One region of the Saccharopolyspora sp. NPDC000359 genome, then DNA from elsewhere that is predicted to be linked to it. Evidence: riboswitches for the same ligand, from Rfam matches in the RefSeq annotation. Region 1 holds a riboswitch; each other region holds the start of a gene.

Region 1 (3,268 bases):
GAGACGAAGTGGTTGCCGTCGCCACGCAACGCCATCCGCGCCGCGGTGATCGCCTTGACCGAGGCCACCGCGTTGCGCTCGATGCACGGGATCTGCACCAAGCCGCCGATCGGGTCGCAGGTGAGCCCGAGGTTGTGCTCCATCGCGATCTCGGCGGCGTTCTCCACCTGGCGCGGCGTCCCGCCGAGAACCTCCGCCAGCCCGGCAGCGGCCATCGAGCACGCCGAGCCGACCTCGCCTTGGCACCCGACCTCGGCACCGGAGATCGAGGCGTTCTCCTTGAACAACACCCCGACCGCACCCGCCGCGAGCAGGAAACGCACCACACCGTCGTCGTCGGCACCGGGCACGAAGCGGGTGTAGTAGTGCAGCACCGCCGGGACGATGCCCGCCGCCCCGTTGGTCGGGGCGGTCACCACCCGGCCACCGGCCGCGTTCTCCTCGTTGACGGCCAGCGCGAACAGGGTGACCCACTCCAGCGGATCATCCTGACCGGTCAGCGACGCAGCCAGCTCCGCCGCGCGCCGCTTGACCTTCAGCCCGCCCGGCAGCTCGCCGGTGTTGCGGCAGCCGTTGTCCACGCACTCCCGCATCACCTGCCAGATCTCCAGCAGTTCCTTGCGGACCGCGTCCTCGCCGCGCCACGACAGCTCGTTGGCCAGCATGACACCGCTGATGGACAACCCGGACTCCGCCGTGCGCTCGAGGAGTTCCGCACCCGTGCGGAACGGCAACCGCACCTCGGTCTCGTCCGGCTTGATCCGGTCGGCGCCGGTCGCGTCCTCGTCGACGACGAAACCTCCGCCGACCGAGTAGTACTCGGCACTGTCCAGGACGACGTCCCCGGTGAACGCGGTGAACCGCATCCCGTTCGGGTGCACCGGCAGCGACCTGCGGCGGTGCATCACCAGGTCGCGGTCCACGCTGAACCGGATCTCGTGCGCACCGTCCAGCCGCAACCGGCCCGTCGTGCTGATCTCGGTGACCCGGTCCGCCACCGCGGCCGGATCGACGACCTCCGGGCTGTGGCCCTCCAGGCCCAGCAGCACCGCCTTCGGGCTGCCGTGCCCGTGCCCGGTCGCCCCCAACGAACCGAACAGCTCCGCCTTGATCCGCGTGACCTGCGGCAACCGGCCCGCGTCACGCAGTCGTCGCGCGAATCGCTTGGCCGCCCGCATCGGGCCCACGGTGTGCGAACTGGACGGTCCGATGCCCACTGAGAACAGGTCGAAGACACTGATCGCCATTGATCGCCTCCGCTGCTGCCCGGCTCCGGCTACTGCTCGATCAGTCCGGCGTACTGCTCTGCCGTGAGCACAGCACCGGTCGCGGTGGCGCGCACCTCCAGCAGCCAGCCCCCGCCGAACGGCTCCGCGTTGACCAGCGCGGGGTCGTCCACGACGGAGTCGTTGATCGCGACGACCTCACCGGTGACCGGCGCGAACAGGTCGCTGACGGACTTGGTGGACTCCAGCTCACCGCAGGTCTGACCGGCCTCGATCTGCTCGCCGACCTCGGGCAGCTGCACGAAGACGATGTCGCCCAGCGCCTCCGCGGCGTGCTGGGTGATGCCGATGCGGACCACGTCGTCGCGGTCCTCGATCCACTCGTGCTCTTCGGTGTAGCGCAGGTTCTCCGGCAGGGACATGGTGGGAGGCTCCAAAGCGGTCTGGAGGGCGCGGGTGCGCCCGGAATGTGCTGGGCCTCCCCCTCTGTTTCGGTACCTGAGAGCTTCGCCGCGGATCAGCGGCTTGCACCGTGGGTGGCGCGTCCACTGCGACGCGCGCTTTCCAGAGTTGCCTCGCCCGAACGGTCATGGGTGCCTGAGAGTTTTGTGGGGAGTCTTGCTCCTTCGGCGCCCCGCACCTGGTGCGAGGTCTCTCCCGCACGGGGTCGACGGCCGGTATGCGATTGTCTACGTGCTCAGCAACGATAAACGGGCCCGCTCTGGTGCCACAATGCCCACCCCCGGTCCGCGACCAGGCGGCGCTTCCGGCGAACCCGCTCAGCGTGGCCGCCCTCCCGCGCGCCGGGTCCCCTGGCTCGGGCATGACCTCCGGCGGGTGGCGAAGGACGAGTTTCAGGAGGCCGGTGATGCTGGACGTCCGGGCACTGGTCGACCGGGTTGGGCCGACCCTGCTGCGCGCGGTGGTCGTCCCGGAGTCGACCACGTGCGTCGGCGACGTCGTCATCGCCGAACCCGACCAGCACCCGGCGGTGGTCGACGGCGACCTGGTGCTGGGCGTGGCGGTCGCGGACCGCGAGCACGCGGCGGCACTGGTGCGCACCTGCGGCGACCTGGGTGCGGCGGCGGTGCTGTTGAAGCCGCCGGTCGCCGCCGACGAGCACATCACCGCGGCAGCCGAGGAGGCGGACGTCGCCCTGGTCGAGGTCCGGCCGGAGACCGCGTGGGCCCAGCTGGTCTGGTTGATCCGGGCGGCGCTGGCCCGGACCGACTTCGACGAGGCGGACGCGCGCAGCACCGGGGTCGGCGACCTGTTCCGGCTCGCCGACGCGGTGGCCGACGTGGTGGACGCCCCGGTCACCATCGAGGACGCGCACTCCCAGGTGCTCGCCTACTCGGCCCGGCAGGACCTCACCGACCCCGCGCGCGTCTCGACGATCATGGGCCGCAGGCAGCCCGACGACGTGCTCGCCAAGTTCCGGGCGCGCGGCACGTTCCGCAAGCTCAGCAAGGGCAGTTCGGCGATCTTCGTTCCCGCCCAGCAGGACGGCACGCTGCCCCGGCTGGTGGTGCCGATCAGGATGGGCGGTGAACTGCTCGGTTCGATGTGGGCGGTGGTGCCCGACCAGGTCTCCGACGAACGCGCGACGGCGTTCGCCGACACCGCTCCCCTGGTGGCGCTGCAGCTGCTCCGCTGGCGGGCCGTCGCGGACGCCGAGCGGCGGCACAGCGCGGAGCAGGTGCGGCTGCTGCTGGACGGCGGCGAGGGCTGGCGGGTCGCGGCCAACGAACTGGCGGTCCCGAACGAGCTGCACCGGGTGATCGCGATCGAGATGCCCGCTTCGGACGGGCCCGCCGAGGGGCACCGGCTGGCGCTGTGGGAGTGGATCACCCGCGGGATCGGGCGCCGACCGCTGGTCACCGAGATCGGTGCCATGCTCTACGCGGTGGTGCCGGACCGCGACCGCGGCGGCTGGCAGGAACTGCGCACCGCGCTCGCCTCGCACGACATGTCGCCGCGACCGCTGATCGCGGTGGGCACAGCCGTGGCGGTCGCCGAGCTGCCCCAGTCGCGGTCGCAGG
Region 2 (3,268 bases), on a different contig from region 1:
GCGCCGTCGACGTAGACCTGCCCGCCCGCGTCGTGCACGAGACCGCACACCTCCCGCACGGTGTCCTCGTAGACGCCGTGCGTGGACGGGTAGGTGATCATGATCGCGGCGAGGTCGTCGGCGTGCTCGGCGACCAGCTCGCGCAGGTGCTCCAGCTGGATGTTGCCCTGCTCGTCGCAACGCACCACGATCACGCGCATCCCGGCCATCACCGCGCTGGCGGCGTTGGTGCCGTGCGCGCTCGCCGGGATCAGGCACACGTCGCGGTCGGTCTCACCACGGCTGCGGTGGTAGGCGCGGATGGCCAGCAGGCCGGCGAACTCGCCCTGGCTGCCGGCGTTGGGCTGCAGACTCACCGCGTCGTAGCCGGTGACCTCGGCCAACCAGGTCTCCAGGTCCCCGACCAGCGACAGCAGCCCCTCAGCGTCCTGGGCGGGCGCGAACGGGTGCAGCGACCCGAACTCCGGCCAGGTGATCGGCTCCATCTCGGCGGTCGCGTTGAGCTTCATGGTGCACGACCCCAGCGGGATCATGCTGCGGTCCAGCGCGATGTCCTTGTCCGACAGCTGCCGCAGGTAGCGCAGCAGCGAGGTCTCCGAGTGGTGGGTGTGGAACACCGGGTGCGCCAGGTACTCGGAGGTGCGCCGCAGCGCGGTCGGCAGCGCGTCGGGGGTCTGCGCGTCCAGCTCGTCGACGTCCAGGCCCTCGACGCCGAAGGCCTGCCACACGGTGGCCAGGTGGGCGCGGGTGGTGGTCTCGTCGCAGCTGACGCCCACGTGGTCGGCGTCGACGCGGCGCAGGTTGATGCCGCCGCGGCGCGCGGCGGCCACGACCTCGTCGGCCCGGCCCGGCACCTTCGCCACGATCGTGTCGAAGAACTCCTGGTGCAGCACCTCGACGCCGCCGCGCCGCAGCTGCTCGGCCAGCACAGCCGCCATCCGGTGCGCGCGGGTCGCGATCGCCCGCAGCCCGGCCGGGCCGTGGTACACCGCGTACATCGACGCCACCACCGCCAGCAGCACCTGCGCGGTGCAGATGTTGCTGGTGGCCTTCTCGCGGCGGATGTGCTGCTCGCGGGTCTGCAGCGCGAGCCGGTAGGCCTTGTTGCCGTCGGCGTCGACGCTCACCCCGACCAGCCGACCGGGCAGCTGCCGCTCCAGGCCCTTGGCCACCGCCATGAACCCGGCGTGCGGGCCACCGAAGCCCATCGGCACGCCGAAGCGCTGGGTGTTGCCCACGACCACGTCCGCGCCGATCTCACCGGGCGCGCGCAGCAGCGTCAGCGCGAGCAGGTCGGCCGCGACCACGACCTTCGCCCCGCGCTCGTGCGCCTCGGCGATGAGCGCCTCGTGGTCGCGCACCGCACCCGAGGCACCCGGGTAGGACAGCAGCGCGCCGAAGAACTCGCCCTCGGGCAGGCCCTGCGACAGGTCGGCGACGACGACCTCGATGCCCAGCGGCTCGGCGCGGGTCTGGATGACCGCGGTGCTCTGCGGGAGGGTGTCGGCGTCCACCAGGAACCGCGGCGACTTGGACTTCCCGGCCCGGCGCACCAGCGTCATGCCCTCGGCCGCGGCGGTCGCCTCGTCCAGCATCGACGCGTTGGCCACCTGCATCCCGGCCAGGTCGGCCACCATCGTCTGGAAGTTCAGCAGCGCCTCCAGGCGGCCCTGCGAGATCTCCGGCTGGTACGGCGTGTAGGCGGTGTACCAGGCCGGGTTCTCCAGCACGTTGCGCAGGATGACCGGCGGGGTCGTGGTGCCGTAGTAGCCGAGCCCGATCATCTCGGTGTGCGGGTGGCAGCGGCGCGCGAGCTTGCGCAGCTCGGCCAGCGCCGCCGCTTCGGTGGCCGGTTCCGGCAGCGCCAGCCGCAGGTCGTCCTCGCGAATGGCGTCCGGCACCGCGCTGCGGCCCAGCTCCTCCAACGAGCCCACGCCGATCACGTCGAGCATGTGGGCCAGTTCCGCCGGGGCCGGGCCGACGTGCCGGTCGGCGAACGGCGTGCCGTGCTCCAGAGCTGCCAGGGGAATGCGGTCGTCGGTCATCGCCAAACCTCAATCATCGCGGCGAACAGGGGTGGCAGTGCAGCGGCGGCTGCGCTTGCTCTCCCCCTCTGTCACTGTCCGCGAAGCGAACGCCTGAGAGCTTCACCCGGGGTCCGGGCTTGCACCGTCGGCGGGGTGGCACCACACCAGTGGTACCCCCTCTTTCCAGAGGTATCTCGCCCGCGCGGTCCAGGTGGCCTGAGAGGTTGTCGGGGAGGGTTGCTCCTTCGGCGCCGACCACGGCTGGGCGCCGGGCCGGACTCTCCCGCACGGGGTCGGCGATGGGTGGCAGCCTACCCGATCAGACCACCCCCGCGAACCGCTGATGCGAGGTGCGGCACACTGCCGCAACCACCGACCGACCGGTCAGCCGGTCTCGGCCTGCCGGTCCCGGCGGCGCCGGGACAGCTCGTCCTCGGCCTGCACCACCTCACCGCCGTCGGCCCGCTCGGCCGGGAACTCGTGGATGGTGCCGCTGATCTCGCGCATCGCACCGCTGACGGCGATGCCGAACACCCCCTGGCCGCCCTGCAGCAGGTCGACCACCTCCTCGGCAGAGGTGCACTCGTAGACCGTCGTCCCGTCGCTGAACAGCGTCAACCGGGCCAGGTCCTGCACGCCGCGGTTGCGCAGGTGCTCGACCGCGACCCGGATGTTGTGCAGCGACACCCCAGTGTCCAGCAGCCGCTTGACCACCTTGAGCACCAGGATGTCCTTGAACGAGTACAGCCGCTGCGAACCGGAACCGGCCGCCCCGCGGATCGACGGGCCGACCAGCTTGGTGCGCGCCCAGTAGTCCAGCTGGCGGTAGGTGATGCCAGCGATCTGGCAGGCGGCCGGTCCCCGGTAGCCGACCAGCTCGTCCGGCAGCGAGGCGTCTGGGAACAGACCACCCTGCTCCGCGGCAGCATCCCCGTTGGACGCTTCCTCGACCACGCCTGCCTCCCCTCGTCCGGCTTGTCGCCGACGACGATCACCAGCGCCCGAATCGGTTCGATCAGGGCCGCGAACACCCCGCCGACCGCGGTCGGCAGCACCGCCGCACCGGCAGTTCACCCGCTGAATCACACCGGGGCGATTTCGCGCAACTCGACGGTATGCCTGCCTCGCGGGGAGGTCAACGCGACGCGCGGGCGCCGGACGACCCGGCCCCCGCCTGCAGGCGCAAGCGGGGGCCGGGATTGCTCCAACCGGGTCGCGGACCGCTACGTGTCCGCGCCGCG
Region 3 (3,268 bases), on a different contig from region 1:
AGGACCTGGGCGCCCTCGACGGTCCGGCGCTGCCGGTCCTTGAACTCCTCGCCAGCGGCGACCTTGAACGCCACCGCCTTGCCCGCGATCACGTGCTCCAGCGGCCCACCCTGCTGACCGGGGAACACCGCGGAGTTGAACTTCTTGGTGAACTCCTCGTCGGAGGACAGGATCACGCCACCGCGCGGACCGCCCAGGGTCTTGTGCGTGGTGGTGGTGACGACGTGGGCGTGCGGCACCGGGTTCGGGTGCAGGCCCGCGGCGACCAGCCCGGCGAAGTGCGCCATGTCCACCATCAGGTAGGCGCCGACCTCGTCGGCGATCTCCCGGAACCGCTTGAAGTCCAGCTGCCGCGGGTAGGCCGACCACCCGGCGATGATCAGCTGCGGCTTGTTCTCCCGCGCCAGCCGGGCGACCTCGTCCATGTCGACGCGGTGGTCGTCCTCGCGCACGTGGTAGGGCACCACGTTGTAGAGCTTGCCGGAGAAGTTGATCCGCATCCCGTGGGTCAGGTGACCGCCGTGGGCCAGGTCCAGGCCCATGATGGTGTCACCCGGCTTGAGCAGCGCGAACATCGCCGCGGCGTTGGCCTGCGCGCCCGAGTGCGGCTGCACGTTGGCGAACGAGGCGCCGAACAGCTCCTTGATCCGGTCGATGGCCAGCTGCTCGACGACGTCGACGTGCTCGCAGCCGCCGTAGTAACGGCGCCCCGGGTAGCCCTCGGCGTACTTGTTGGTCAGCACCGAGCCCTGCGCCTCCAGCACGGCCTGCGGCGCGAAGTTCTCCGACGCGATCATCTCCAGCGTGGTCTGCTGGCGGTTGAGCTCGGCGCCGACGGCCGCCGCCACCTCTGGGTCCACCGCGGCCAGCTTGTCGTTGAACAGGTCCGGTGTCGACATGGTGTTGCCTCCTGTGTGCATCTCTCAGGCGTTGCGGCGGTAGAACGGCAGCTCGACGACCTGCACCGCGACGGCCTTGCCGCGGATGTCGACCTGCAGCTGGGTGCCGGGTTCGCTGTGCTCGCGGTCCACGTAGGCCAGTCCGATCGGGTGGCCCAAGGTCGGGGACGGGGCGCCGCTGGTCACCACGCCGATCTCGGAGCCCTCGGCGTCCAGCACCCGGTAGCCGTGGCGGGGCGCGCGGCGCTGGTCGGTGCTCAGCCCGACCAGGGTGCGCTCGGTGGGCTTCTCCGCGGCAGCCGCCAGCGCTTCCTTGCCGACGAAGTCGCCGGGCTTGTCGAGCTTGACCACCCGGCCGAGGTTCGCGTGGTACGGCGTGAGGTCGGCGGAGAGCTCGTTGCCGTACAGCGGCATCCCGGCCTCCAGGCGCAGCGTGTCGCGGCAGGACAGCCCGGTGGGCTGCAGGCCGTGCTGCGCGCCCGACTCGGTCAGCGCCTGCCACACGGCCTCGGCGTCGCCCGGCGCGGTGAACAGCTCGAAGCCGTCCTCGCCGGTGTAGCCGGTGCGCGCCAGCAGCACGTCCTTGCCCGCGACCTGCGTCCGGTAACCCGCGTAGTACTTGACGCCGGAGAGGTCGGTGTCGGTCAGCGGCGCGAGAATCGCCACCGCGTTCGGGCCCTGCACCGCGATCAGCGCGTAGTCGTCGGAGACGTCCTCGTGCTGGGCGTCGAAGCCGCTGACCCGGTCGGCGAGCTCGGCGGAGACCACGGCGGCGTTCGCGGCGTTGGCCACCACCAGGAACTCCTGCTCGTCGAGGCGGTAGACGATCAGGTCGTCCAGCACGCCACCGGCCGGGTTGCAGATCATGGTGTAGCGGGCGCGGCCGGGGGTGATCGCGGAGGCGTTGGCGACCAGCGCGTGGTCGAGCGCCTCGGCGGCCTGCGGGCCGCTGATCCGGATCTCGCCCATGTGGGTCAGGTCGAACAGGCCCGCGGCGGTGCGCACCGCGTTGTGCTCCGCGGTGTCACCGGAGTAGCGCAGCGGCATCTGCCAGCCGGCGAACTCGGTGAAGGTGGCTCCGAGCGCTTCGTGGACGTGGTGCAAGGGCGTCCGTCGTGGCGACGACATGGTGTGGGACTCCTCCTGGTGGGCGCCGGTCGGCAGTCGAGGGCCGGTCAGCTCACTGCGCCCAACCTTATCGGGGGCACCTCGACCCCGACCTGCGCGGGCTTGCGCTGGTCGGGCGGTCTCCCCGGAGTCATTGGCCTGAGAGTTTCGCCACCCCGCGGGGGTGGCTTGCACCGTGGGCGAGAAGCGGGTGCTCCTGCTTTTCTCCGTGATCGCCTGGTGCCGCGCGGTGCCGGTGCCTGAGAGTTTGCTGGGGAGTATTGCTCCTTCGGCGCCCCGGTCCCGGTGGGCCGGAGTCTCTCCCGCACGACGTCGTAGGCGCTGTATTCGGTTCTGCGCCTTGGACGCTACGAACCCCCGGTGACCCACGTCAACCGGACGGGCGAGTGATCTCGTGCAGGCTTGCCCGGACTTCTGAACAGGTTCAGGTCGTTCGCGTGGTGTCCAGGGCCTGGTACTGCTTGCGGAGGCCGTCGATGAGGGCTTCGAGGGCCAGTTCGAAGCTGGCCTCGTCGATCTCCGCCGCGTGCTCGCGCAGCAGGTGGGCCCTGTTCAGGTGGGGGAAGCGGTCGTCGTAGAGGTCCGCGTCGTCCGGGAAGCCACCGCTGAACGAGCCCATCGCCGAGCCCACCACCAGGTACTTCGTCGAGGCGCCGATCATGGTGGCGTAGCGCTGCGGCCAGCCCGCGCGGGTCAGGCCGCCGTGCACCGCGTCCGCCCGGCGCAGGGCGTTCTCGCGGCGGGCCGGGCCGTAGGCCAGGAACGGCACCAGGTTCGGGTGGGCGACCAGGGCCGCGCGGTAGGAGCGGGCCCAGGTGCGCAGGCCCCTCGTCCAGTCCTGGTCGAAACCGGCGACGTCCACCGCGGCCATCACGTCGTCGGCGATCTCGTGCAGCAAATCTTCCTTGGTCGAGACGTGGTTGTACAGCGAGGCCGCGCGCACCCCGAGCCGTTCCGCGAGGCGGCGCATGGACAGCGCCTCCAGGCCGTCGGCGTCGATGATCTCCAGCCCGACGCGGCGGATGCGTTCCGGTGACAACCGGGGAGTGGTCGGTCTGGGCACGTCTTCTCCTCGTCAGGTCCCTTGCGGCGTTCGCCGGGACCGTCTTAGGCTGCCACAAAACTAACGACGTTAGTTAGATGGCCGCAGGAAGGGATCCGGCGATGGTCGACTTCTCGCTCTCCGACACCGAGCGCGACATCAGGGACTGGGTGCGTAACTTCGTCCAGCGCGAGCTGGT

Evidence for each region. A riboswitch is a leader RNA that binds a small molecule or an ion and turns the genes downstream of it on or off. The one in region 1 is predicted to bind glycine.
Region 2: linked by a shared signal. The riboswitch ahead of gcvP (aminomethyl-transferring glycine dehydrogenase) and the one ahead of gcvH (glycine cleavage system protein GcvH) in region 1 are both predicted to bind glycine.
Region 3: linked by a shared signal. The riboswitch ahead of gcvT (glycine cleavage system aminomethyltransferase GcvT) and the one ahead of gcvH (glycine cleavage system protein GcvH) in region 1 are both predicted to bind glycine.

Annotation. Positions count from the first base shown of each region.
Region 1 covers NZ_JBEPDU010000001.1:65,866-69,133, reverse strand. Annotated here, with positions in the region: gene ABT324_RS00320 (L-serine ammonia-lyase) at 1-1,247, opposite strand, end outside; gene gcvH (glycine cleavage system protein GcvH) at 1,277-1,648, opposite strand; glycine riboswitch at 1,703-1,800, opposite strand; glycine riboswitch at 1,801-1,896, opposite strand; gene ABT324_RS00310 (PucR family transcriptional regulator) at 2,095-3,268, shown strand, end outside.
Region 2 covers NZ_JBEPDU010000031.1:67,674-70,941, reverse strand. Annotated here, with positions in the region: gene gcvP (aminomethyl-transferring glycine dehydrogenase) at 1-2,045, opposite strand, end outside; glycine riboswitch at 2,221-2,323, opposite strand; gene ABT324_RS20375 (MerR family transcriptional regulator) at 2,412-2,981, opposite strand; gene ABT324_RS20370 (bifunctional nuclease family protein) at 3,251-3,268, opposite strand, start outside.
Region 3 covers NZ_JBEPDU010000042.1:10,227-13,494, reverse strand. Annotated here, with positions in the region: gene glyA (serine hydroxymethyltransferase) at 1-899, opposite strand, end outside; gene gcvT (glycine cleavage system aminomethyltransferase GcvT) at 924-2,027, opposite strand; glycine riboswitch at 2,145-2,244, opposite strand; glycine riboswitch at 2,245-2,342, opposite strand; gene ABT324_RS24590 (TetR/AcrR family transcriptional regulator) at 2,452-3,090, opposite strand; gene ABT324_RS24585 (acyl-CoA dehydrogenase family protein) at 3,192-3,268, shown strand, end outside.